DNA from 2 places in the Undibacterium sp. Ji42W genome. Region 1 is predicted to be linked to the other one. Evidence: predicted binding sites of a transcription regulator. Region 1 holds the regulator's gene; the other holds the start of a gene.
What was found. Region 1 encodes FliA, which starts transcription of late flagellar genes. Its sites were predicted from a motif close to CTAAAGTTTNNNNNNNNNNNGCCGNTA; they were not measured.
Positions count from the first base shown of each region.

Region 1 (11,524 bases):
GTGACATTTCAAAATTACCAGCTGGCGTCATTACGGCGCCTGAACAGGCTATAGGCAAAAGCATGCAGGTTTCCATGGCGTCAGGCAGTGTCATGCGGCTGGATGCGTTAAAAAGCCCCGCAGTCGTGCAACAAGGGCAATCTGTGCGGGTAATCAGCAATGGACCTGGTTTCCAAGTGGCAACGGATGCTATTGCTCTCAATAACGCAGCAAATGGTCAAATTGCCAAAGCGAAAACCAGTTCCGGACAAACCGTTAGTGGCGTTGCCAAAAATGGTGGCATTATAGAAATAATTTACTGATAGCAAGAGTTTGCCCGGACAGAATTAAATACATGCAATATTTTTTTGCAGTAAGGTTAAAGTTTAAAATTAAGCAGCCGATAAACTGGATGTAGATGTTTGTAAGTCCCATACTGAGGGTATCGCTGTGAAAATTGATGACGCACTAAATAAAACCGCGGGGCTACCAGTAAGCCCGCAACAGGCTCGCACGGAAAAACCAGCAGATAATGCGGTTCCCGTTGCGAATTCGTCGAAAGTACAGATCTCGCCCCTGTCCTCACAGTTGCAAGCCTTGCAAAGTACGCAGGCAAGCGGTGCTGTGTTTGAGACGAAGAAGGTGGAAGCGATCAAGTTGGCCATTTCTGAAGGACGCTTTCAAGTGAACTCGGAAAAAGTCGCTGATGGCTTGCTGGAAACAGTAAAAGATTTGCTCAATTCCAGAAAACGTTAAAAATGAACGCAAGAAGTTCCGGACACGCTGCCATTCAACAATGCCTGCAGGAAGAAGTGAGCATCATGACTTCGCTCGCCGATTTGCTTAAGCAAGAGCAATCAGCATTGATAGAAAGCGACGTAGTCCAGCTCAATGACTTTACCCAGAGCAAGGGACAGCTTGTGATCAAAATGACGGAGCTTGAAAAAAAGCGTAACAGCTTCTTGAGCGACCTTGGCTTTAATACTGACCTTGAAGGTATGCAGGCTTACCTGGCGCAAGCGGCACAAGTGGGCGATGCAGCGATCGATACACAAGATAGTGCCAGGCATTGGGACGCATTGCTGGAACTGACTGTGCAGGCAAAAGAAGACAACCGTACGAATGGGTCGCTGATTAACCGCAGGTTGTCACTGAACCAAGCCACCTTGAACTTGCTGCAACAAAATACCAACCAAGCTGGATCCATGTATGGCCCAAATGGTCAGTCCACGGTCAAGAGCACGCCAGGCAAGGGCTATATCGCCACCTGAGCAAGGTCACTTGCTGCCCTGTTTTGCTGTAAAACTTTCTATCCGCAACAAACTACAGTTACAGCTATTTCATCGCGATGTTTTCGTGATGACTTTCTCTTATTGCCCTTAACTCAGCCGGCAAGCAAACTTCGGAATTTACAACCCCAGAGAAGCGGCGGTAGGACGCAACAGCGGTGCCGGAGGTGTTGCGCCTGGTGTTGCTGGAGCTGCTGGTGTGATGGGCACCTCCACCACCGGTTCTGGCAAAACCGCCAGAATGGTGATAGAAACACGACGGTTCCTGGAGCGTCCTTCCGGAGTATCATTTTCACTGACAGGCAGTTTCGCTCCCTGCCCCACTGCGGTCACCCGGTTTTCATCTACCCCATTTTCTGTAAGCAAACGCGCAACAGTACTGGCGCGCACGGCAGACAACTCCCAATTGGATGGGAAAATGGAGTTTTTGATCGGCAGATTATCGGTATGCCCCTCTACCTGTATGGCATGGGTATCAATCTTCAGGACGCCAGCGATTGCTTTAAGTGCCTGTATGGAATCCACATTCAGACGTGCATCACCAGGAGCGAACAAGAGGCTGGCATTAATTTCTATGGTGATGCCCCGGCTGGTCTGGGTGACCCTCACCTTGCCTTCGCGCACCAGGGGTTCCAGCACGGTCAAGATATCTTTGGCCATGGTGGTCATTTGCGCTTTTTCTTTGCGCAAACCTTCATTGATACGGTTTTTGACCAGAGGCAGAGGATCAAGCTTGATCTTTTGTTCAGTCTGCGCATCAACAGGCTTAGGATTAACAGTCATGACTTTGCCAAATGCACCGGTCAGAGAATTTGACAAGACGCGGTATTTGCCCTCGTTCAGCGAGGAAATGGCATACATGACAACAAAAAAAGCAAACAGCAGGGTAATAAAATCCGCATAAGAAACCAGCCATCTCTCATGGTTGTCTGGTTCTTCGTGGTATTTTTTCCTTGCCATAAGTACTTTTTCTCAATGTAGCGTAACTTTCAGTCTTACCGTCAGTTCCGATGATGGGTCAGCCGTTCTTCCACCACGCGCGGGCTATCACCAAGGGCAATACTGTAAAAAATGTCAGAAAGCATTTCACGGCGCGTCACTTCACGGCCTATGATTTCTTTCAATTTATTGCTGATTGGCAAAAATAACAAGTTGGCCATGCCCACACCGTAAATAGTGGCAACAAAGGCAACTGCGATACCGCCGCCGAGCTTGGAAGGGTCGCTGAGATTTTCCATGACATGAATCAGTCCCAGCACCGCACCCAAAATGCCTATGGTAGGTGAATAACCACCCGCCGCATCCCAGATTTTGGCAGCCTGGCGCTGTTCCATTTCATATAATGAAATATCAACGTCGAGGATGTCTTTCAGGCGTATCGGGTCTATACCATCGATCACCAGGCGTAATCCCTTGCTGATGAAAGGATCAGATGAGGCATTCATATAACGCTCAAGGCTCAAAAATCCTTCACGTCGGGCAACGACACTCCAGATCAAGGCATCAGCAACATTCTTCTTACTGGTATCAGGTGGCTCAGATACCACCCAGCGCAGCATACGCACGCCGCGCTTGAAAGTGTTGAGCCGGCTTTGCAGCAGCACTGCCCCCAGCGTTCCCACTACCACGATGACAAAGGCAGCGGGTTGCACCAGCGAAGACAGGTTGCCCCCTTCCATCAACTGTCCGGTGACTATGCCAAATATCACCAGTATCAATCCGATTACGCTAGCCCAGTCCACGCTTTCTCCCTTAAGTATGCCCTGAGCCTGGCAACAGCCTGACTATGCAATTGTGATATCCGCGACTCTGATACCCCCATTACCGCACCAATTTCTTTCAAGTTCAATTCCTGCTCGTAGTAAAGACCCATGAGCAGCTTCTCGCGCTCTGGCAGGCTGTCGATTGCCCCAATGACGGCATCACGGAAGTCGTCATTGAGTAAATCCTGTAAGGGGTCACCTGACGCATCTGAACAATAATGGTCAAGGAAATGTTCCTTGGTATCCGCATCATGAAAGTCTTCGTAGTACACCAATTGGTGTCCACCACTGTCTGTCAGCAGGTTCTGGTATTCTTCCAGGCTGAGCTTGAGCGACTTCGCCACCTCGGTTTCCAGCGGTGGCCTGCCCAGCTTTTGCTGTAGCACATTCATGGCGTTTTCTATCTTGCGCATGTTCTGGCGCACGCCACGCGGCAACCAGTCACTGCTGCGCAGCTCATCCAGCATGGCGCCCCGTATGCGCTGTACCGCATACGTTTCGAACTGTGCACCATGGGTATCTTCGTAACGGTTGACGGCGTCCAGCAGGCCTATCATACCGGCCTGCACAAGATCATCCACCTCCACACTGGGAGGCAGGCGCGCCTTCAACTGGTAAGCCAGTCGCTTGACCAGTGGCGCATGCTCCCTTAAAAGGAAGTTTTTATCTGATTTTCCGCTCGCGGTGTACATTTTTTTGATTACATTCCGAGACCGACACCCAGCTCAGGGACTCCCTCTACACACAAGGTGGAACGCGCGGTCTTCGCCAATTGTTCAGCCAGCCGGGAAAATGCCAGCGAAGCGAGGGCTTTAGGAAAAGCATCAATCACAGAACGTCCCAAATGCGCAGCCTTTCTTACGTGTTCATCTTCCGGCACATGGCCAACGTAGTGCAGTGGCACCGCCAGGTAACGGCTGGCCGCCTGCGCCATATTCGTATAAATCAATCTCGCCTCTTTTTCCGATGCGCCGGACACTAAAATACCATAACCACGCCTGCCGAGCCGGTTGCTTATGCGTTTGATCAATCCATACGCAGCCTTGATCATGGCAGGATCAGCAGAGACCTGTATCACCAGCTCACTGTCATCCAGCGTAGACAAGGCGAAACTGTCGTCCAGGTTGATCTCGCTATCCACGATGACCAGATCAGCCCTGTTGGCCGCCACGTCAAACACTTTGGACAATTGCCGTGTATTTTCTGGCGGCAGCCAGGCATGACGGGACAGCATCGTAACCGACAAGCCGGATGCCACCAATTTGACTGCTTCCTTCATTGTACGCTGTTGTTTCGCTACATCCAATAAGGTCTGATCAACGCTGGCATTCAACCATGCGCCCACACTGTTTTCTGAAGCGCGCGCATCCACCATCAAGACCTGGTTACCCTGACGCGCCAGCGACACTCCCAAATTGACCAGCATGCCGCTTTTTTCATCTTCTCTCAATGCAGACAAGAAAGTGAATACCCGTGGTTTTGGTCCAGCCAGCATGCGGCGCAGGCCTTCTGCCTGATCAAAACTAGCCAAGGGATACCTCCTGGCCAGCACGGCCTGATGTTTGTGCAGAAACTGCACCCGCCATCAACAAAGGCAGTTCTTCATCCAGGTAACGGAAAGCCGCTGTCTCACGCTTGAGCTTGAAAGCGCGGTCGATCAAATACAATTTATTGGCGATATGCAGATCCTCAGGCACACGCTGGCCGCTGGCAATGTAATACACCATGAGTTTCTGGCGTATCGCAATATCCAATGCACCACCTATAGTCGCGGCCTCATCCAGCTTGGTCAGTATGCAACCTGCCAGGCCATTACCTTGATAGGCGCGCACTACTTCGCTCAAGGTTTCGCCTGTCGATGTCGCATTCAGGCACAGCAAACGCTTCACCGGAGTGTCTGTTCCAGACAACATTGCCACCTGTTCAGTCACCATTTTGTCGCGCTGGCTGACTCCCACAGTATCAATCAGGACGGTATGCTTGTTCTTGAGCTCGGACAAAGCGATGCGTAGATCTGCCTCATCCTTGACCGCATGCACCATCACACCCAGGATTTTGCCATAAATACGCAATTGCTCAAAACCGCCGATACGATAACCGTCAGTCGTGATCAATGCCAGCTTGGAGGGGCCATGGCGCATCACGCAACGGGCAGCCAGTTTAGCGGTCGTCGTCGTCTTGCCCACACCTGTCGGACCTACCAGGGCATACACGCCGCCTTTTTCCAGCATTTCATTTTCATTATCGATGGTGGACAGATTACGCACCAGGGTGCTTTTGATCCAGTCCAGCCCATTCTCGACCTTGCCAGTTTCCGGCAGTTTTTCTACCAGATAGCGAGCCAGGCTCGCACTAAAGCCGGTGGCCAGTAATTCACGCAGGATTTCTGCTTTTTGAGGCTGACGTTTTTGTGTCTGCGACCAGGAAATCTCTGCCAGTTGCGATTGCAGCATACTGCGCATGGAGCGTATCTCTGACATCACATCATTGAGTTCATTGGCACTGACCGGCGCTTCAACCTCATTGGCAAAGTTAGGCGTACTATGTGTACTGTTTGTATTGTTTATCGGTCTGAATGTTGGTCTGACAATTGCAGGTTCTTCGACAGGACGCTCAAAAACACGCTGTCTGGTGACTGGCTCTTCAGTCTGAAAGCGTGGTGCAAAGCGTGGCACTTCAGGTATGAGTATCTCATCGCTGGCAGTGGGTTCAATAGTGCTGATAGCTTCATCGGCCATCGCCAGTATCTCCACCTTGCCGCCGACATTACGGTTAGACAGGATCACGGCATCCGCCCCCAAAGCATCGCGCAACATGCGCAAAGCTTCGCGAGAAGTATTCGCGGTAAATTTTCTGACGTTCATGATTGACCTCCGACCAGACTGGTGACTCTAATGGTTTTTGTTTCAGGTACTTCTGCGTGTGACAAGACTTTAAGTTGTGGCAAATTGCGGCGCAGGAAGCGCGACAGCAAGGCACGTAATGGCGCGGGCACCAGCAAGACCGGCGTCAGACCCATTTGCTCCTGATGCTGGGCCGCAGCCTCGGTCTGGCTTGCCAGGGTGTCGGCCAGGCCAGGCTCCATGCCTGAGCCATCAGCACCACTGGTTTGCAGGGCTTGCATCAACAGGCGTTCAAGACGGTTATCCAGGGTCATGACTGTCATCTCATTCCCGGTCGGGAAGATTTGCTGGACAATGGCACGGCCCAAAGCAATCCTGACTTGTGCCGTCAATTCATTGGCATCCTGAGTATGCATGGCTTGCTCAGACAAAGTCTCAATAATGGTACGCATATCGCGGATATGCACACCTTCGACAAGCAGGTTTTGCAATACTTTTTGCAGGATGGATAAAGGCAAGGCTTTTGGCACCAGTTCTTCCACCATTTTTGGCATGTCTTTTGCCAGGTGATCCATCAACAACTGTACTTCTTGACGACCGAGCAATTCAGCCGCATGGCTGGTGATCAGGTGATTCAAATGAGTAGCGATTACGGTACCGGAATCGACCACGGTATAACCCATGGCTTGCGCCTGTTCGCGCAGGGCAGCTTCTATCCAGACCGCAGGCAGACCAAAGGCAGGGTCGTTCGTGACAGCACCGGGCAAATTGCCGGTCACCATGCCTGGATTAATCGCCAGATACTGACCACTCAGGGCCTCGCCAGCACCGACTTCCACGCCTTTGAGTGTGATCCTGTATGCCGAGGGCTTCAATTCCAGGTTGTCGCGAATATGTACAGGCGGCGATAAAAATCCCACTTCCTGGGCGAATTTTTTGCGTATGCCTTTAATGCGGCGCAAAAGTTCCCCACCTTGATTTTTATCCACCAGAGGGATCAGGCGATAACCGACTTCCAGGCCTAGGGTATCAACAGGCAAGATGTCTTGCCATGTCGCTTCTTCCATTTCCTGGCCAGTGCTGGCGGGGGCATCTACTTTTTCTTCGACGACAGGAGCAACCTGACCGCGCTTGTTAAGCATATACCCACCACCAACCAGTATGGCTGCCAGCAGGATAAAGGCAATATGCGGCATGCCAGGTATGATACCCATGCCACCAATTATGCCGCCAGTGATGATCATGACCTGGGGCTTGGCAAACAACTGCCCTATCAACTGTCCACTGATATCCTGGTCACTGGCCACGCGTGAGACTACGACACCAGCAGCAGTTGAGATAATCAGCGAAGGAATTTGCGCGACCAGGCCATCACCAATGGCCAGCAAGGTATAGTTTTTCAGCGCAGTAGCAAAATCCAGGTCATGCTGGACCATACCCACCACCAGGCCACCGACGATATTGATGACGGTGACCATGATGCCCGCAACCGCGTCACCACGTACATATTTACTGGCACCGTCCATGGCGCCATAAAATTCTGCTTCTTGCGCCACTTCGGTACGGCGGCGGCGGGCTTCCTGTTCAGCAATCAGTCCTGCATTCAAATCAGCATCAATCGCCATTTGCTTACCTGGCATCGCATCCAGGGCGAAACGCGCACCCACCTCAGCGATACGGCCTGCACCCTTGGTGACGACGGTAAAGTTGATGATGGTCAGGATAATAAATACCACGATACCGACAGTGTAGTTGCCACCGATCAGAAAGTGACCAAAGGCTTCGATCACTTTACCGGCGGCATCTGGGCCAGTGTGGCCTTCTGTCAGCACCACGCGGGTGGAGGCGACGTTCAGGGACAGGCGCAACATCGTACTCACCAGCAGCACAGTCGGGAACACCATGAAATCCAGCGGTTTAATTGTATATAAGCTGGTCAGCAGGACGATGATCGCAATCGCAATATTAAAGCTGAAAAACACGTCCAGAATAAAGGCTGGCAAAGGCAAAATCATCATCGCAAGCATCAGGATGATGAGGAAAGGCGCAGCCAGCGCCCTGGTGTTCATGCCATTCATCCAGGCAGGCAAGGTGAAGCTATTCATGCTTGGGCTCCTGCTTGATTAGATGGTTGATTTTGCACCTGAATTTGTGGTTGATTTTGTGGTTGATTATTGGGATCAAGCTCAGGTGGCACATGTAAATCATTTGGTTTTACAGGTTTATTGCCGTCCCCCTTGCTGTAACTGCGCAACTGGTAAACATAAGCCAGAACTTCTGCCACGGCGGCATACAGGGCTTCTGGTATTTCGTCGCCGAGATCAGTATGTTTGTACAAGGCACGGGCCAGTGGTGGCGCTTCCAGCAGGGGCACATTGTGTTCCTTGGCCAGCTCACGGATTTTGGCAGCGACTGCATCTGCCCCCTTGGCAATGACTTTAGGTGCGCCATTGCCACCTTCGGTATATTTGAGAGCGACAGCAAAGTGAGTCGGGTTGGTCACAACAACATCAGCCGTTGGAATCTCGGACATCATGCGGCGTCGTGCCATCTCACGCTGTTGTGCACGAATCTTCGCCTTGATTTGTGGATTACCGTTAGCTTCCTTGGATTCCTGTATCACTTCCTGATGGGTCATCTTCAGCTTTTCTGCGTACTGCCACATCTGGTAAGGCGCATCAATCGCCGCAATCACTGCCAGTGAGCCGACAATAGCCAGAAAACACACCCCCATCATGTGGCCTACGTGGGCCGGGCCAGACTTCAGCGATTCCAGCGGCAAGGCGAAGATGGCATTCTTTTGCCCCATGATGACTATCCAGGCGACAACGCCGACCAAAATAGTTTTGACAATGGCCTTGATCAATTCCACACCTGCACGGGTAGAGATCATATTACCCAAGCCAGAGATCGGGTTCATGCGCGAAAAATTCGGTGTCAGCGCCTTGGTACTAAACAGCCAGCCACCTATCAACAATGGCGAACCCAGCGCCACCACCACCAAGAGCCCCGCAACAGGTGCAAAAGCCATCAGCACTTGCATCAGACTTGCCGCAACCTGCGAGAAAAAAAGTTCATGGTCATAGATGATCGCCCGGTCCAGCGACAGGCCTGAGACCAGTGCCTGGCTCAACTGCCGCACCAGGCTGTCACCCATACCCCAGAGCGCGCCACCTGCTGCCAGCAGGATGGTACAGGTAGATAGTTCGCGCGAACGTGGAACGTCACCCTCTTCCCGCGCCTGTTCAAGGCGCTTGGGCGAGGCCGGTTCGGTTCTTTCGAGATCGCTATCTTCGGCCATTGCCGACTCCTGTTATTTCCTCAAAGCAAGTACTGCTTTGATTACGCAAATGTACAGGTGTAATTATTGGCTATGACAGAAGCACAAGATGCGGGGAATAAAGGAAGAAATACCCCTTAGCTCTGGGGAAAGACTGGCCCTTTATGTTTAAAGGACCATAAATAACTGAAATCTGAACACCTGCCTTGTCGCAAAGCATTCAGATTTAGTTTTGAAATTAGCTAATTGAAATGCTTTGATCAGGCAGGTACAGCAATTGCTGGTGCCGCCACCATACGATGTATGAAATACATCATGACAGCAGTCAGCAACACAGTACAAACCAGAATGTCACCCAGCAAATCAAAATGCAATATCGCACCACCATCAGGCTGGCTGACGATCATCCCCGCAACCACAGAACCAACACCACCGGCAATTTGCTGCAACGATGAATTGATCGCCATGAATGCGCCTCGGCTGTCAGCGGCTGGCACAGCCGACATCATTGCCTGAGCAGGGATCATGCGGGAAAAAATACCGACGAAAAGCAAGACATTGACCAGGATAACCATAGGCAAGGGCGTGATACCTAGACGGGTATAGATCAACGCCATGATGATGGTCATTACCGCACCGAATAAAAATATGCGGTATTTGCCAAATTTATCGCTCAGCTTACCCACCATAGGACCAGTGATAATCGCACCGAATCCTGTGACCAGATAAACGATCGGCAATTCCTTCATCGAAATGCCCAGATTATTCACTGAAAAAGCGCTACTGAATGGCATCAGCATGTAGCCGCCAATACTCAGGAAGCCTGTTGCAGCAAATGCCAGTAAATATCTTGGCGTTGCTATTGTGTCCCGCAAATGATGGAAGGGGTTACGGTCAGATTGCAATTTCAAATGTCCGTCTATCGGTTTCAGGTTCGCAATAATGATTACACCAACTAATGCGGCTATACCCACGATCATCAGGAAAGGCGCATGCCAGCCCCAGTGAGCAGACAAATAAAGGCCAATTGGCAAACCCAGAATCTGGCTGCCTGCAAACGCAGATTGCAGTACGCCCATGACTCGGCCACGCATGCTGAAAGGGAACAGGTCGGTCGTAATCGCCATCACGATAGAACCAATGACGCCACCAAACAACCCAGTCACAATGCGCGCAAATAACAGGAAATAGAAATTAGGCGCAATACCACAAAGAAAGGTGCCAAGGATAAAACCAACATAAAAGAACAGCAGCAGTTTTTTACGGTCAAAACGGTCAGCAAAACCCGCTGCCGCAAACCCGGCAATACCGGCACTAAAGGCATAGGCAGACACCACCACACCAAATTGTGAAGGGGTGATATTCAACGCCGGCATCAGGATCGCACCCAGAGGTGACATGATCATGAAATCCAGAATAATCGTGAACTGCAAGAACGCCAATATGGCGAGTACAAACTTTTGGTACCCAGTGAACTGCGCTGGCGGTTCGGTAGATATAGCTTGATTCATATTTTCTTTCTTTTCGATGAAAACCCAGACTCTTGTCATGGCCTGAGTTAAAATTTTTTATGTAGTCTTTTATGTGGCTTTTTATGTAGTCTAGGCAGCTTCCTTGAAGCCCTCTTTTTGTACAAGCACGTCCTGGTTTCCAGTAAAGAATTCCCTGAAAAACGGTACGGCTTCATACGAATGAAAGACTTTGGTAAATTTCAATGTCTCTGCCGCAGTCTCAGCATTACGGGCACGCATCTCGGCTTCATACGCAACGATGGCTGTATACATATCTGGCATATCAGGGTTCAGCAATTGACTCGCCAGCACCATGGCATCCTGCATCGCCATATTCACACCCTCGCCTGCATAAGGTGGCATGACATGGGCCGCGTCACCCAGCATAGTTAAATTAGACAAAGACGGCCAGCTTTGATCAACGGGGGCACAAAATTGTGGCCGCGGGATGAAGGGCAGAGTCGCATGCTTGAATAATTCTGCCCAGATATGACTCCAGCCCTTGAACTCCTGTTTGAACCAGGCGAATACCTGATCGCGGTCAGAAAAATCGATTCCACAGCTGGTGTGCCAATGCTGATCCGCTTTGTGTCCAGTGTAAAAAGCGACGCTGCCGTCACCTTTAAGCACGATGAATAAAGTCTTTTCATCATCGAGCACACACACCTTGCCACCGTCCAGCAATTCATATAACTCTGGAATAGTACTTGCCACGTCAGCGACTGTGCCTTCCAGCACGGTTACACCAGAATACTCAGGTGAAATCGACGTAATATAAGGGCGTATTTTCGAGTTGGCACCGTCCGCGGCGATGAGCAAATCCGCTGTAAATTTATCGCCATTTTCAAATGTGATCTCG
Region 1 covers NZ_JBMPOV010000011.1:126,164-137,687, reverse strand. Annotated here, with positions in the region: gene flgA (flagellar basal body P-ring formation chaperone FlgA) at 1-302, shown strand, start outside; gene flgM (flagellar biosynthesis anti-sigma factor FlgM) at 430-735, shown strand; gene ACO0LG_RS22845 (flagella synthesis protein FlgN) at 738-1,250, shown strand; gene motD (flagellar motor protein MotD) at 1,389-2,228, opposite strand; gene ACO0LG_RS22835 (flagellar motor protein) at 2,270-3,010, opposite strand; gene ACO0LG_RS22830 (RNA polymerase sigma factor FliA) at 2,992-3,723, opposite strand; gene ACO0LG_RS22825 (MinD/ParA family ATP-binding protein) at 3,732-4,562, opposite strand; gene flhF (flagellar biosynthesis protein FlhF) at 4,555-5,895, opposite strand; gene flhA (flagellar biosynthesis protein FlhA) at 5,892-7,979, opposite strand; gene flhB (flagellar biosynthesis protein FlhB) at 7,976-9,175, opposite strand; gene ACO0LG_RS22805 (MFS transporter) at 9,415-10,665, opposite strand; gene ACO0LG_RS22800 (FAD-dependent oxidoreductase) at 10,756-11,524, opposite strand, start outside.

Region 2 (11,524 bases), on a different contig from region 1:
GCTGCTGCAGACTTATAAACGGGTGAGCTGGTATCAGGTGCGACTGTACGATCGGCGATCAGTTGTCCTGATGGAGATGCGCTCCCTATCGACCGGATGTCCATGATCTTTTCCTTCAAGAAAAATACCCCTGATCAAAAAGATGACCAGGGGGACATGCTTTATGCTTTAAGTATAAACCTAATTTACTTAAGCCTACTTCTATTAGCCACGCAACAGGGCCAGAACGCCGTTTGGCAAGCCATTTGCCTGAGCCAAAATCGCTGTACCAGCTTGTTGTAACACTTGGCCACGAGTCAGGGACGCTGTTTCTTGGGCGAAATCTGCATCACGGATACGGCTGCGGGATGCTGTCAAGTTTTCAGAGTTAGTCTGCAAACTTTCGATCGCGGAAGAGAAACGGTTTTGATACGCACCCAGAGAAGCCCGGGAACTATTGATTGACTGCAATGCCGCATCAATGGTCGTCAGCGCAGAGGTGGCCCCGGCAGCCGTACCCAGATTCAGTGACGATACACCAGCACCAACCGTTACCGAAGCAGATGTAAAGGCACCTGTCAGATTGGCAGCTGTCAAACCAGTACCTGTACCGTTAGCCAGAGTGATACCAGCAGAGCTGGTAGAAGTCAGTGACAGTGTTGATGTAGCTACGTCAGTTGCGCCAGTTGCTGATACGGTAATACCTGTATTTGCAGCGGCAGCCGCAGCGTTTGAGCTCGCTGTTACAGTGATGTTACGGCCATCGGCAGCAGCCAGTGCAACTGCACCAGTTGATGTATTGAATGTTGCTGTAACGCCTGTTTGTGTACTGATTGCATTGACAGCAGCAGCTACTTGAGCACCACGTTGTGCGCCAGAAGTAGATGCATTCAAGGCACCCAGATTTACGCCGTTAATAGTAATGTCGCCAGAAGCAATGGCTGTTGCAGAAGTGCTTGCAGTACCTGCAACAGTTGTCGAACCAACAGTTGCTGTAACACCTGTGCTGCCGCTGATTGCATTGATCGCAGCTGCTTTGGAGATGCCGCTAGCTGTAGAGTTGGAGAAGGATACGCCATCTGCTGCAGAAGCACCAACTTGGTAGCCATTGATGGACAAGTCACCAGCAGCCAGGGCTGTGGTAGTAACTGCACCGGCACCGGCAACTGTTGTTGCGTAGCTGGAAGATGCACCGACACCCAAGGCACTAGATTTTGCGCTGGAGATGGAAGCGATACTGATTTGATCGTTCGATGTACCGTTAGCGCCAACTTGGAAAGTTTGTGCGGAGAAGCTACCGTCAAGCAGGTTCACACCGTTGAAGTTAGTGCTGCTGGCAACGCGGTTGATCTCAGAAATCAGCTGACTTGCTTCATTGTTCAGAGCGGCACGATCAGAAACGCTGTTAGAACCGTTGGCAGATTGTACGGCCAGATCACGAATACGTTGCAAGTTGGAACCGATTTGTTGTAATGCGCCCTCAGCAGTTTGCGCCAGGGAGATACCGTCGTTCGCATTACGTGCAGCTTGATTCAAGCCACCAATTTGAGAAGACAGACGTTCGGAAATAGCCAGACCAGCGGCATCATCTTTGGCGCTATTAATACGCAGACCGGAAGACAGACGTTGCAGGGAAGTGTTCAGAGCAGATTGGGATGTGCTCAAGTTACGTTGTGCATTCAGCGATGCAATATTGGTATTAATAACAGCCATGGTAATTCTCCCTAAGTTATTCAAATTGGCGTAGTAGCCTGAAACTTTGGTCTTTCGTGCTGACTATTGGACCGCCGTTGTAAAGGGTATCGGTACAGATAAAAAAAGTTTTAGCGTGTTTCTGAAAATAAATCTTATTTTTTTCGCTCAAGTTTTTTTAGTCATTCCGCTTGTCGGCGCTTTTTTTAAATACTTTAGGGTCTAATTTGATTTAGTTTTGGGGCTTTATTTAACACATGGAAACAAATTCATTGGTTATAAAATAAGCCTGAGCAGGGTTGTTTCTGGTATTTTCCATTCTATGCATGCAGTTTTACTCATTTTGCTTAAATAATTTGTAAGCAAACCGAGGCATTTGTAAAAATAATTAATGATAAAAAATCTTACTTAGGAACTGGTCATGGCAAAAACAGGTTTTGATGCCCGAAAAGCAATGCGTGAAGTTCATAAGTTTTTCGATGCTGGAGCGCTGGCCGAGGCAAAACATGCCGCACTGAATATTATCCGGCATTTTCCGCGCCATGCTGAAGCGCTCTATGCTTTAGCCAGAATCTGTGGCGATACAAACGAGTGCGATGAAGGTATGACGTATATCAAGCTCGCCTTTGACGTCATGCCACATTTTGCTGATAACAGGAAAATCGCTTTCGGTATATTTAATAAGTACTTATTGGCAAAGCAGTATGCGCAACTGGAAGATGGCAGTTTGTGGCTGTCATCTTATTTGCCTCGTGATGGCATCGTCTGGGATTATCTTGGTCTTGCCAGGATAGAACAGGCCAAATTCCCTCAGGCTTTGGATGCATTAAGCAAGGCAGTTAGCCTGTTGCCGAATAATTCGCATGTTCTTGTAAATATGGGAAATGTGCTGATTTCCCTGGAGCGCTGCGCCGACGCTATTGTTTATCTGGAAAAAGCACTGGCGATACAGCCAGATATGGTGGTCGGGCTAAATAATCTTGGCAATGCGCAACGTTTTATTGGTAAAACAGAAGAGGCGATTGCCAGTATATCGAAAGCTGTTCAATTAAACCCCAACCTGGCCTACCTGTTTAACAATCTTGGGTTGGCTTATCGCGAGCACAGCATGTACAGCGTCGCTATTGAGCAATACCGGCATGCCTTGCAATTGCAACCCGATCTGGTTCAGGTTTACCCTAATCTGATTGATGCTCTGCGTCAGAACGGGCAGGTGCAAGAATCTATAGAATGCGGTCAGCATGCCTTGACACTGACGCAGAATATTCCAGAGATCTGGGCCGCCTATGGTGATACCTTGCGTGAAGCAAATCACCTGGATGCAGCGATAGAAGCCTACATAAAAACACTGTCTTTCAGACAAGATGGTGAATCATCTTTCAACAGAAAAATTTATACCAACTTATTGTTTTGCCTGAATTACCATCCAGATTTGACGCCGGAAGTCATTTTTAATGCTTACCACGAGTTTGATGTACGGTTTACCGCTCCACTAAAGGCAACATGGAGGGCATTTGAAAATGCCCCTATACCTGGCAAACGGCTTAAAGTAGGCTATGTGACCCAAGCTTTTTACAATCATGTTTGCAAGTATTTTCTTTTGCCACTCATAGAAGCGCATGACAAAGGGCAGGTTGAAGTGTATGCCTATGCCAATCCACCGTTTGAGGACGAGGTCACAGACTATTATAAAAAACAGGTAGACCATTGGGTGCCAACCCGGGATATGACAGATGAGGTGCTGGCAGAACGTATTCGTGCTGATGGCATCGATATCTTGGTGGATGTCGCGGGTCATACCAATGGTAACCGCCTGTCGGTATTCGCACGCAAACCGGCACCAGTTTCCTTGCATTGGCTTGAATATGGTTATACAACTGGCTTGAGTGCGATTGATTATTACTTGACGGACAAGCCCACAATTACGGACAATTGCGCCCATTTATTTTCAGAGAAAGTATGGTGCCTGGATGGTCCTGCATATGTATACAGACCCGACACGCGCAAGGCAGAACTGACAACTTCGCCTTTTGAACAGACTGGCATGGTTACCTTTGGCAGTTTGTCACGCTCCACCAGGATTAATCACCGTGTTGTACGTGTTTGGGCAACGATACTGGATGCGATGCCCAATTCCCAGTTGATCATTAATAGTGGCGACTTCAAGGATCCGCAAGTACAGGATGAAATGGCGTCAAGGTTCATGCGTTATGGAATCGAACGTTCACGTTTGCATATAGGCTTTACTACACCTTCCTGGGAAGTGCTGAAACATATAGATATCAGTCTGGATTGTTTTCCGCATAATTCAGGAACGACCTTGCTGGAATCTTTATATATGGGCATTCCGTTCATCTCCCTGGCAGACCGGCCTTCTGTTGGCCGTATCGGCGCAAGTATTCTGACTGCGATTGGCCATGAAGAATGGCAAGCGTATACTGAGGATGAATATGCGCAAAAAGCCATTATTCTGGCGCACGATCTGGATGGATTACGCAGACTAAGGGGCAGTTTGCGTCAGGAAATGGAGCAGTCTCTGCTCATGGACGAGCCGGCTTTTGCACGTTCAGTAGAAAAAGCATTTCGCCAGATGTGGCAAATTTATTGTGAAGGACAATAAGAGTGAAGGCAGTTATCTTAGCCGGTGGCCTGGGGACGCGTATTTCTGAAGAAACCCACCTCAAGCCCAAGCCCATGATAGAGATAGGAGGGCATCCTATACTCTGGCACATCATGAAGTCGTACTCGGCGCATGGTGTGAATGAATTCGTGATCTGTTGTGGCTACAAGGGCTATTTGATCAAGGAATATTTCGCCAATTATTTCCTGCATATGTCAGATGTCACTTTCGATATGCAGAATAATAGTATGGAGGTGCATGAGCACCATGCCGAACCCTGGAAGGTAACCCTGGTGGATACCGGGGAAGACACCATGACTGGCGGGCGTCTCAAGCGTGTCGCCCGTTATTTGCAGGGTGAAGAAGCATTTTGCTTTACCTATGGTGATGGTGTTGCAGACCTGGATATTGCTGCTTCCATCGCATTCCATAAACAGCATGGCAAACTGGCTACCGTGACAGCAGTTCTTCCGCCCGGACGCTATGGCGCACTGGAACGTGACGGTAATCAGGTCGCCGGTTTTATCGAAAAGCCGCGTGGTGATGGTGGCTGGATCAACGGCGGATATTTCGTGCTGTCTCCCAAAGTGCTGGATTTTATCGATAATGATGGCGTTAGCTGGGAAGCCGCGCCACTTGCCGAATTGGCCAAACGCCAGGAATTAATGGCCTTCGAGCACAGTGGATTTTGGCAGCCCATGGATACGCTGCGTGAAAAAAATCTGCTGGAAGACTTGTGGCAATCAGGAAAAGCACCGTGGCGAGTATGGTAAATCACATCACAAAAACAAGCATCGTTGATCCCGCCTTCTGGCGCGGGCGGCGTATCTTGCTGACCGGGCACACTGGTTTTAAGGGCGCCTGGCTGGCATACTGGCTGTCTGGCATGGGCGCTGTGGTGCACGGGCTGGCTTTGGCGCCAGCAACCGAACCTAATTTGTTCGATTTGCTGACGATTGAAGACAAGGTCAGCAGTCACATTGGCGATATACGCGATATTCATGCGGTGACCGCTGCGATGGATGCGTGTCAGCCAGAGTTTGTATTCCATCTGGCAGCCCAGGCCCTGGTGCGCGCTAGTTATCGTGAGCCTCTGGCGACTTTTGCCAGCAATATCATGGGCACAGCCAATCTGCTGGAGGCACTCAGGGGGCGCAGCGATGTAAAACTTGCACTGATCGTCACGACGGATAAAGTCTATCGCAATCTTGAGCAGATCAATCCTTATCCAGAAACTGCTGAATTAGGTGGCCATGACCCGTATAGTGCCAGCAAAGCTGCGGCAGAACTGGTGCTGGCAAGCTATCGCGCTTCATTTCTGGCCGGGCAGGGCACCGCCGTGTTGGCAGCCAGGGCCGGGAATGTGATTGGCGGGGGCGACTGGTCTGAAGACAGATTGCTGCCAGATGCTGTAAAAGCCTGGCAAAGCGGGCAGACTTTGCAGATTCGCCGTCCCGACTCTGTCCGGCCATGGCAGCATGTACTGGAACCACTGTCAGCATATCTGTGTCTTGCCCAGTATGCGCATGCTAATCCACAGGCCAGCCATGCCTGGAACATAGGCCCCGATGATGCAGCAAGTGTAAGAGCAGTAGTAAAGCTTGCACAGGCTGCTTATGGCAGTGGGCAGACTGAATTTGCGGCTGATATTGTTGGCCCGCATGAAGCGGCCTTATTGGCATTGGATGCCAGTAAATTGAGGCAGACCCTGGGGGTTGCCCCGCGCTGGAATCTTGAGCAGGCGGTCAGCCGCAGTATGCACTGGTATCGTGATTTTGCACAAGGTCAGTGTGCTGCAGAATTATGTGACCAGGATATTGCCGCTTTCATGGCAGGTAATGCATGATGCAAGTCTCAGCCTCAGGCCGCTTTGAGATTTTATCGACGCCTTTGGATAGCCTCTACCTGCTGCAAAGAAAAGTGCTGGGTGATCAGCGTGGTTATTTTCAACGCATGTTTTGCGCAACAGATTTGGCCGGGCTAGGCTGGCACGAGCCAATCGCACAAGTGAATCATACCTATACTTCAGTGAAGGGGTCGATACGCGGCATGCACCTGCAATTGCCCCCAAGTGCAGAAATGAAATTAATCACCTGCATGAAAGGCGAGGTCTGGGATGTGGCCGTAGATTTGCGTGCTGATTCTGCCACTTTCTTGCAGTCGCATTCTGTGTTGCTGTCACAAGCGAACCAGCGCTCGTTTTTAATACCTGCCGGTTTCGCTCATGGTTTTCAAACCATGTCGGATGAGGTTGAGATGCTATATTGCCATAGCAAGCCTTACGTACCTGCAGATGAAATGGGATTAAACCCATTTGATGCCCGGTTAGCAATAGAATGGCCTGTGGGGACAACCGAGATGTCGGATAAAGACCGCAACTGGCCCATGTTAAGTAAAGAATTTCAAGGAGTGATTGTATGAAGTGCAGGCATTGCGCGCATGAATTGACGCAAACCTTTCTCGATCTTGGTTCAGCACCACCATCGAATGCTTATTTAAAACCAGAAGCCCTGAGCCAGGCAGAAATCTGGCTACCTTTGAAGGTAATGGTTTGTGATGCTTGCTGGCTGGCACAAACCCTGGATTTTACCGGGCGTGAAAATTTATTCGATGCCGACTACGCCTATTTCAGTTCATTTTCTTCTAGCTGGCTGGCCCATGCGAAGAAATTTGTTGAAGCGATGTGCCAGGATTTGGGCTTGAATTCGCAAAGCCTGGTGATGGAAGTGGCAGCAAACGATGGATACTTGTTGCAATATGTGCAAGAGGTCGGCATCCCCTGTTTTGGTGTGGAACCAACCGCCAGTACCGCTGAGGCAGCAAGGAAAAAAGGCATCAATATCGTAGAGCGCTTCTTTGGCGTAGAACTGGCTCACGAGATATTGGCGCGTGGTCAGCGCGTCGATCTATCAGTAGCAAATAATGTATTGGCGCATGTGCCTGACATTAATGATTTTGTCGCTGGCTTTAGCCTGCTCTTAAGTGAGCAAGGTGTCGCCAGTTTTGAATTCCCGCATTTGTTGAATATGGTGGAGCAAAACCAGTTTGATACTGCTTATCATGAACATTATTCTTATTTGTCATTGCATGCGGTCAGGACGGTGTTTGCAAAAAACGGATTGCATGTATTTGATGTACAGGAGTGGCCAACGCATGGTGGCAGTTTGCGCGTGCTTGCGCAGAGAATGGATATCAGGTACCGCGAAGAAAAAGCCAGTGTCGCGCAAGTACTGCAAGCAGAACAGGCAGCGGGTATTCTCAGTGACGATTTCTATAAGGCGGCACAGCACAAGGCAGAGTCTGCCAAGTTTGCATTGCTGGAGTTTTTACTCAACGCAAAACGCAATGGCAAGCGTGTAGCCGCCTACGGCGCTGCTGCCAAGGGCAATACCTTGCTGAACTTTTCTGGAGTCAGGCCTGATCTCTTGCCGTATGTGGTGGATATCAACACCCATAAGCAAGGTAAGTTCATGCCTGGCAGCCATATACCTATTGTTGACATTCATCATTTAGTGGCAGATAAACCGGATTTCATTCTTATTTTGCCCTGGAATTTGCAGGCAGAAATCATGCAAGACCTCGCCCAGGCAAAAAACTGGGGCGCGCAATTCGTCGTTGCGATTCCTCAATTAACGGTGGTGTAAGAGCTCAGCATGATAGAAATACATCCAGATGCGCGAATTTCCAAATTGGCTGATATTGAAGATTCAGTCAGAGGGACGCGCATTATCATAGGTGCTTTTTCCAGCATAGACAGCTTTGTCAAATTCAAGCCTGCCGGTGGCGTGGCCGATGTTGTGATTGGTGAGCGCAGTGTCATCAATTCTGGCTGCGTGCTGTATACGGGGAACGGCATCGTGATAGGAAATGATGTGGCGATTGCCGCCAATTGTACTTTTGCGCCAGTCAATCATGCCTATCACGACAAAAGCCGGCGCATCAATCAACAAGGTTTCTTGCCTGGCAAAGGTGGCATAGTCATTGAAGACGATGTCTGGATAGGGGCAAATTGCGTGATACTTGATGGTGCCATTTTAAGGCAGGGTTGCGTCATAGGTGCGGGTTCTATCGTCCGTTCTGAGGTCGCTGCGTACTCCATCAATGTTGGCAACCCCTTGCAACAAATCGGGATGCGCAAATGAGCGAGACTTTGCGCGCAACCCTGATAGGTGGCAAAGGCTTTGTTGGGCGGCATCTGCACCAGGCTTTGCGAGCAAACGGGTGGGACAGTTATGTCGCAGAGCGTGATGATTCACGGCTGGCGACGGATGATCTGGGTCATGTTTTTTATTGCGCTGGCCTGACGGCAGATTTCCGGCAACGCCCCTATGCTACAGTAGATGCCCATGTGCACTTGCTATCAAGTATTTTGCAACAAGCCCAGTTTGCCAGTCTGACTTACTTGTCGAGTACCCGTGTTTATGCTGGCGCTACGAATACGCAAGAAGACACAGCATTGACCGTCAGCTCTCATTTGTCTGGTGATTTATATAACATTTCCAAACTCATGGGTGAAAGCCTGTGCCTGCATGGTGGTCGCAATGTGCGCGTAGTCCGTTTATCGAATGTGTATGGAGCAGGGATGCCAGAGCAGAATTTCCTGGCAGATATCTTGAATGCCGCAACAAAAACGAAAAGGGTGGTATTTCGCAGCAGTCCTGATTCAGAAAAAGATTACATTTCCATCGCAGATGTAGTGCGTTTTTTACCCATAATTGCTACACAAGGTGAGATTGGCATATACAATTTAGCCAGGGGCAGGAATACTAAGCATGCCAGAATAGCAGCTTTGCTGGAACAGTTCGGGATCAGTTGTGAATTCGAAAATCATGCGCAGTGCATCAGTTTTCCGCCTATTTCTACATTAAAGCTGGAGTCCTTGTCCGGTCAGCCGGAGTTGGATATAACAAGTGAATTACCAGCGCTTTTTAATCATTACACAAAAAACCATGAACCCGATTAAACAATTTGAAGCAGAACGCGATGCCCGTATAGAGCAATTGGGCAAAGATCTTGAGTTCCAGGCGCAGTCCCGCGATTGGCTGGAGCAAAGCATGCGTCGTCAGTATGTTTATAACTTTTCATGGTTGGGGCGACCCATCATACAAAACCCGATAGACATGATGGCGATGCAAGAACTGATCTGGACGGTGCAGCCAGACCTCATCATAGAAACCGGTATTGCTCATGGCGGTTCTATTATTTACTCCGCTTCCTTGCTGGAGTTAAATGCTGCTTGCGGTGGTAATCCTGATGCTAAAGTTATTGGCATCGATATTGATATTCGAGAACACAATAAGGAAGCAATTCTGCAACACCCTATGTCCAGACGTATCCAGATGCTGCAAGGATCAAGTGTCGCTACTGAGATTGTGGATCAAGTGAAGGCAATTGCACAAGGTAAGCAAAAAGTCTTGGTATTCCTGGATTCCAACCATACCTACGAACATGTATTGGCTGAGTTGCAGGCTTACGCACCATTGGTAACGAAAGACAGTTATTGCGTCGTATTTGATACTTTTGTAGAAGATGTGCCGGCAGATGTCTTTGATAATCGTCCGTGGCAGCCGGGAAATAGCCCGAAGACTGCCGTTTTCGAATATCTGAAAACCCATCCAGAATTTGTGATAGACAAGGCCATGGATTATAAATTGCAGATTACCGTTGCACCTGATGGTTTCCTGAAACGGGTCAGCTAGAAAAAAGCTCAAAAAAACACGGAGGACATCATTTTGTCCTCCGTGTTTTTTTATATTCTCTTTACTAATCCGCGATATATATACACCTGATACGCTGATCCCCTGATATCAGCCCGCCTTGATGACGCGGTTTTTCCCTGATTGTTTTGCCTCATACATTGCCTTATCGGCACGCTTGATGGTTTCTTCTTGCGGCTCAAGCGGATTGCGCAAGGCAACCCCCGCACTGAAAGTAATGAACAAGCGTTGATCATTGGCTGTGAAGAAGTGTTTTGTCAGTTCTCTTTGTACGCGCATCATGGCCTGAGCAGCTTCTTCCAGCTGCGTTTCCGGCATGATGATGACAAATTCCTCACCACCGTACCGTGCTACCACGTCGATGGATCTCAGGGTTTGCTTGACGATACGTACCAGGTGAACCAGCGCCTCATCACCGGCGGCGTGGCCGTGGGTGTCATTGAGCTTCTTGAAGTTATCAAGATCCAGCAGGGCTACGCAAAGTGGTGTGTTACGACGGTCAGACCTGTCGGCTTCACGTTCAAATACATCGTCCATGCCTCTGCGGTTCAGGCTGCCTGTCAGTTGGTCTTCCCTGACCAGTTCGCTCATGTGGGCAAGCTTGTTTTCCAGTTCCTTGATGCGTGCTTCTGCCTCACTGACCTCTTTTTGGGCGGCGACTATCATGTCGCGCGAACGCAGGGTTTCAGACTGGACTTCCTTGGTTTCGTTGAGGATATTCCGGATCAGGTCGTTGACCTCGGCAACATTCTTGGCGGAACTCAGTTGTTGTGAATAGGTACCCATCTTGTGCTGATAAGCCCCAGTGCTGTCTGCCATGGCATTCAATCTGTCGATAAACGCCGTCATCATGTTCTTGACAGAGGTTTTTGACTCGTCAATACTGGTTTTCAGTACGCCTTGCTTATAGATGACATCTTTCAGGCTGCGCGTGGCTTCTTGCAGGGCACGGTGATCAATCGGGCCTGCGATGAGATTTTGTACTACCTCGATCTGGCCACGTAGCCAGTTATCGTTGTCGAGCAGATCGTGGATATTGGTCAGCAGAAGGTCAAACAGGCGCAGCAGCAATTCCTGTTGTTCAGCGCTGTCACCACTTTGCAGTTCAATCTGAAAGCACAATTGCTTGAGTCTGCCAGCAATCAGATTCAGCTCACCTTCATTGCCAGCAACCTTGACTGCCGTGCCCAGGCTTTCCGACTCTTCTGCAAGTTGCGGGCTAGGTTTCAACAGTGACGTGAGGGCAAGTGTCAGGGTGCGGTACAGCAAGTCCTTAAGTATGCGCAATCTGCCATCTTCAACCGGGCCATCATCAACCAGCGAGATGCTTTTGTTGGCAACAGGCAGTGGCAGCGGATCGACGAGACTGATGTTACTGGACGGTGCTGCCGGCGGTGCCGTAATACGTTCAGCCAGTTGGGTCAGGCCCCGGCCATAATCTTGCCAGTTGCCAGTTTTGATGGCCCGGCTGAAGCGTTGGCCAAAAGTGGACATCTCACCTGTCGAAATTTGCAGG
Region 2 covers NZ_JBMPOV010000004.1:416,027-427,550, reverse strand. Annotated here, with positions in the region: gene ACO0LG_RS11415 (flagellar protein FlaG) at 1-104, opposite strand, end outside; gene ACO0LG_RS11410 (flagellin) at 205-1,692, opposite strand; gene ACO0LG_RS11405 (tetratricopeptide repeat protein) at 2,093-4,291, shown strand; gene rfbF (glucose-1-phosphate cytidylyltransferase) at 4,294-5,064, shown strand; gene rfbG (CDP-glucose 4,6-dehydratase) at 5,058-6,137, shown strand; gene ACO0LG_RS11390 (dTDP-4-dehydrorhamnose 3,5-epimerase family protein) at 6,134-6,712, shown strand; gene ACO0LG_RS11385 (methyltransferase domain-containing protein) at 6,709-7,935, shown strand; gene ACO0LG_RS11380 (acyltransferase) at 7,945-8,433, shown strand; gene ACO0LG_RS11375 (NAD-dependent epimerase/dehydratase family protein) at 8,430-9,254, shown strand; gene ACO0LG_RS11370 (cephalosporin hydroxylase family protein) at 9,241-9,990, shown strand; gene ACO0LG_RS11365 (GGDEF domain-containing protein) at 10,099-11,524, opposite strand, start outside.
Region 2: a site for FliA is predicted at 1,864-1,890, ahead of ACO0LG_RS11410 (flagellin). Genes of this name have one in related genera too.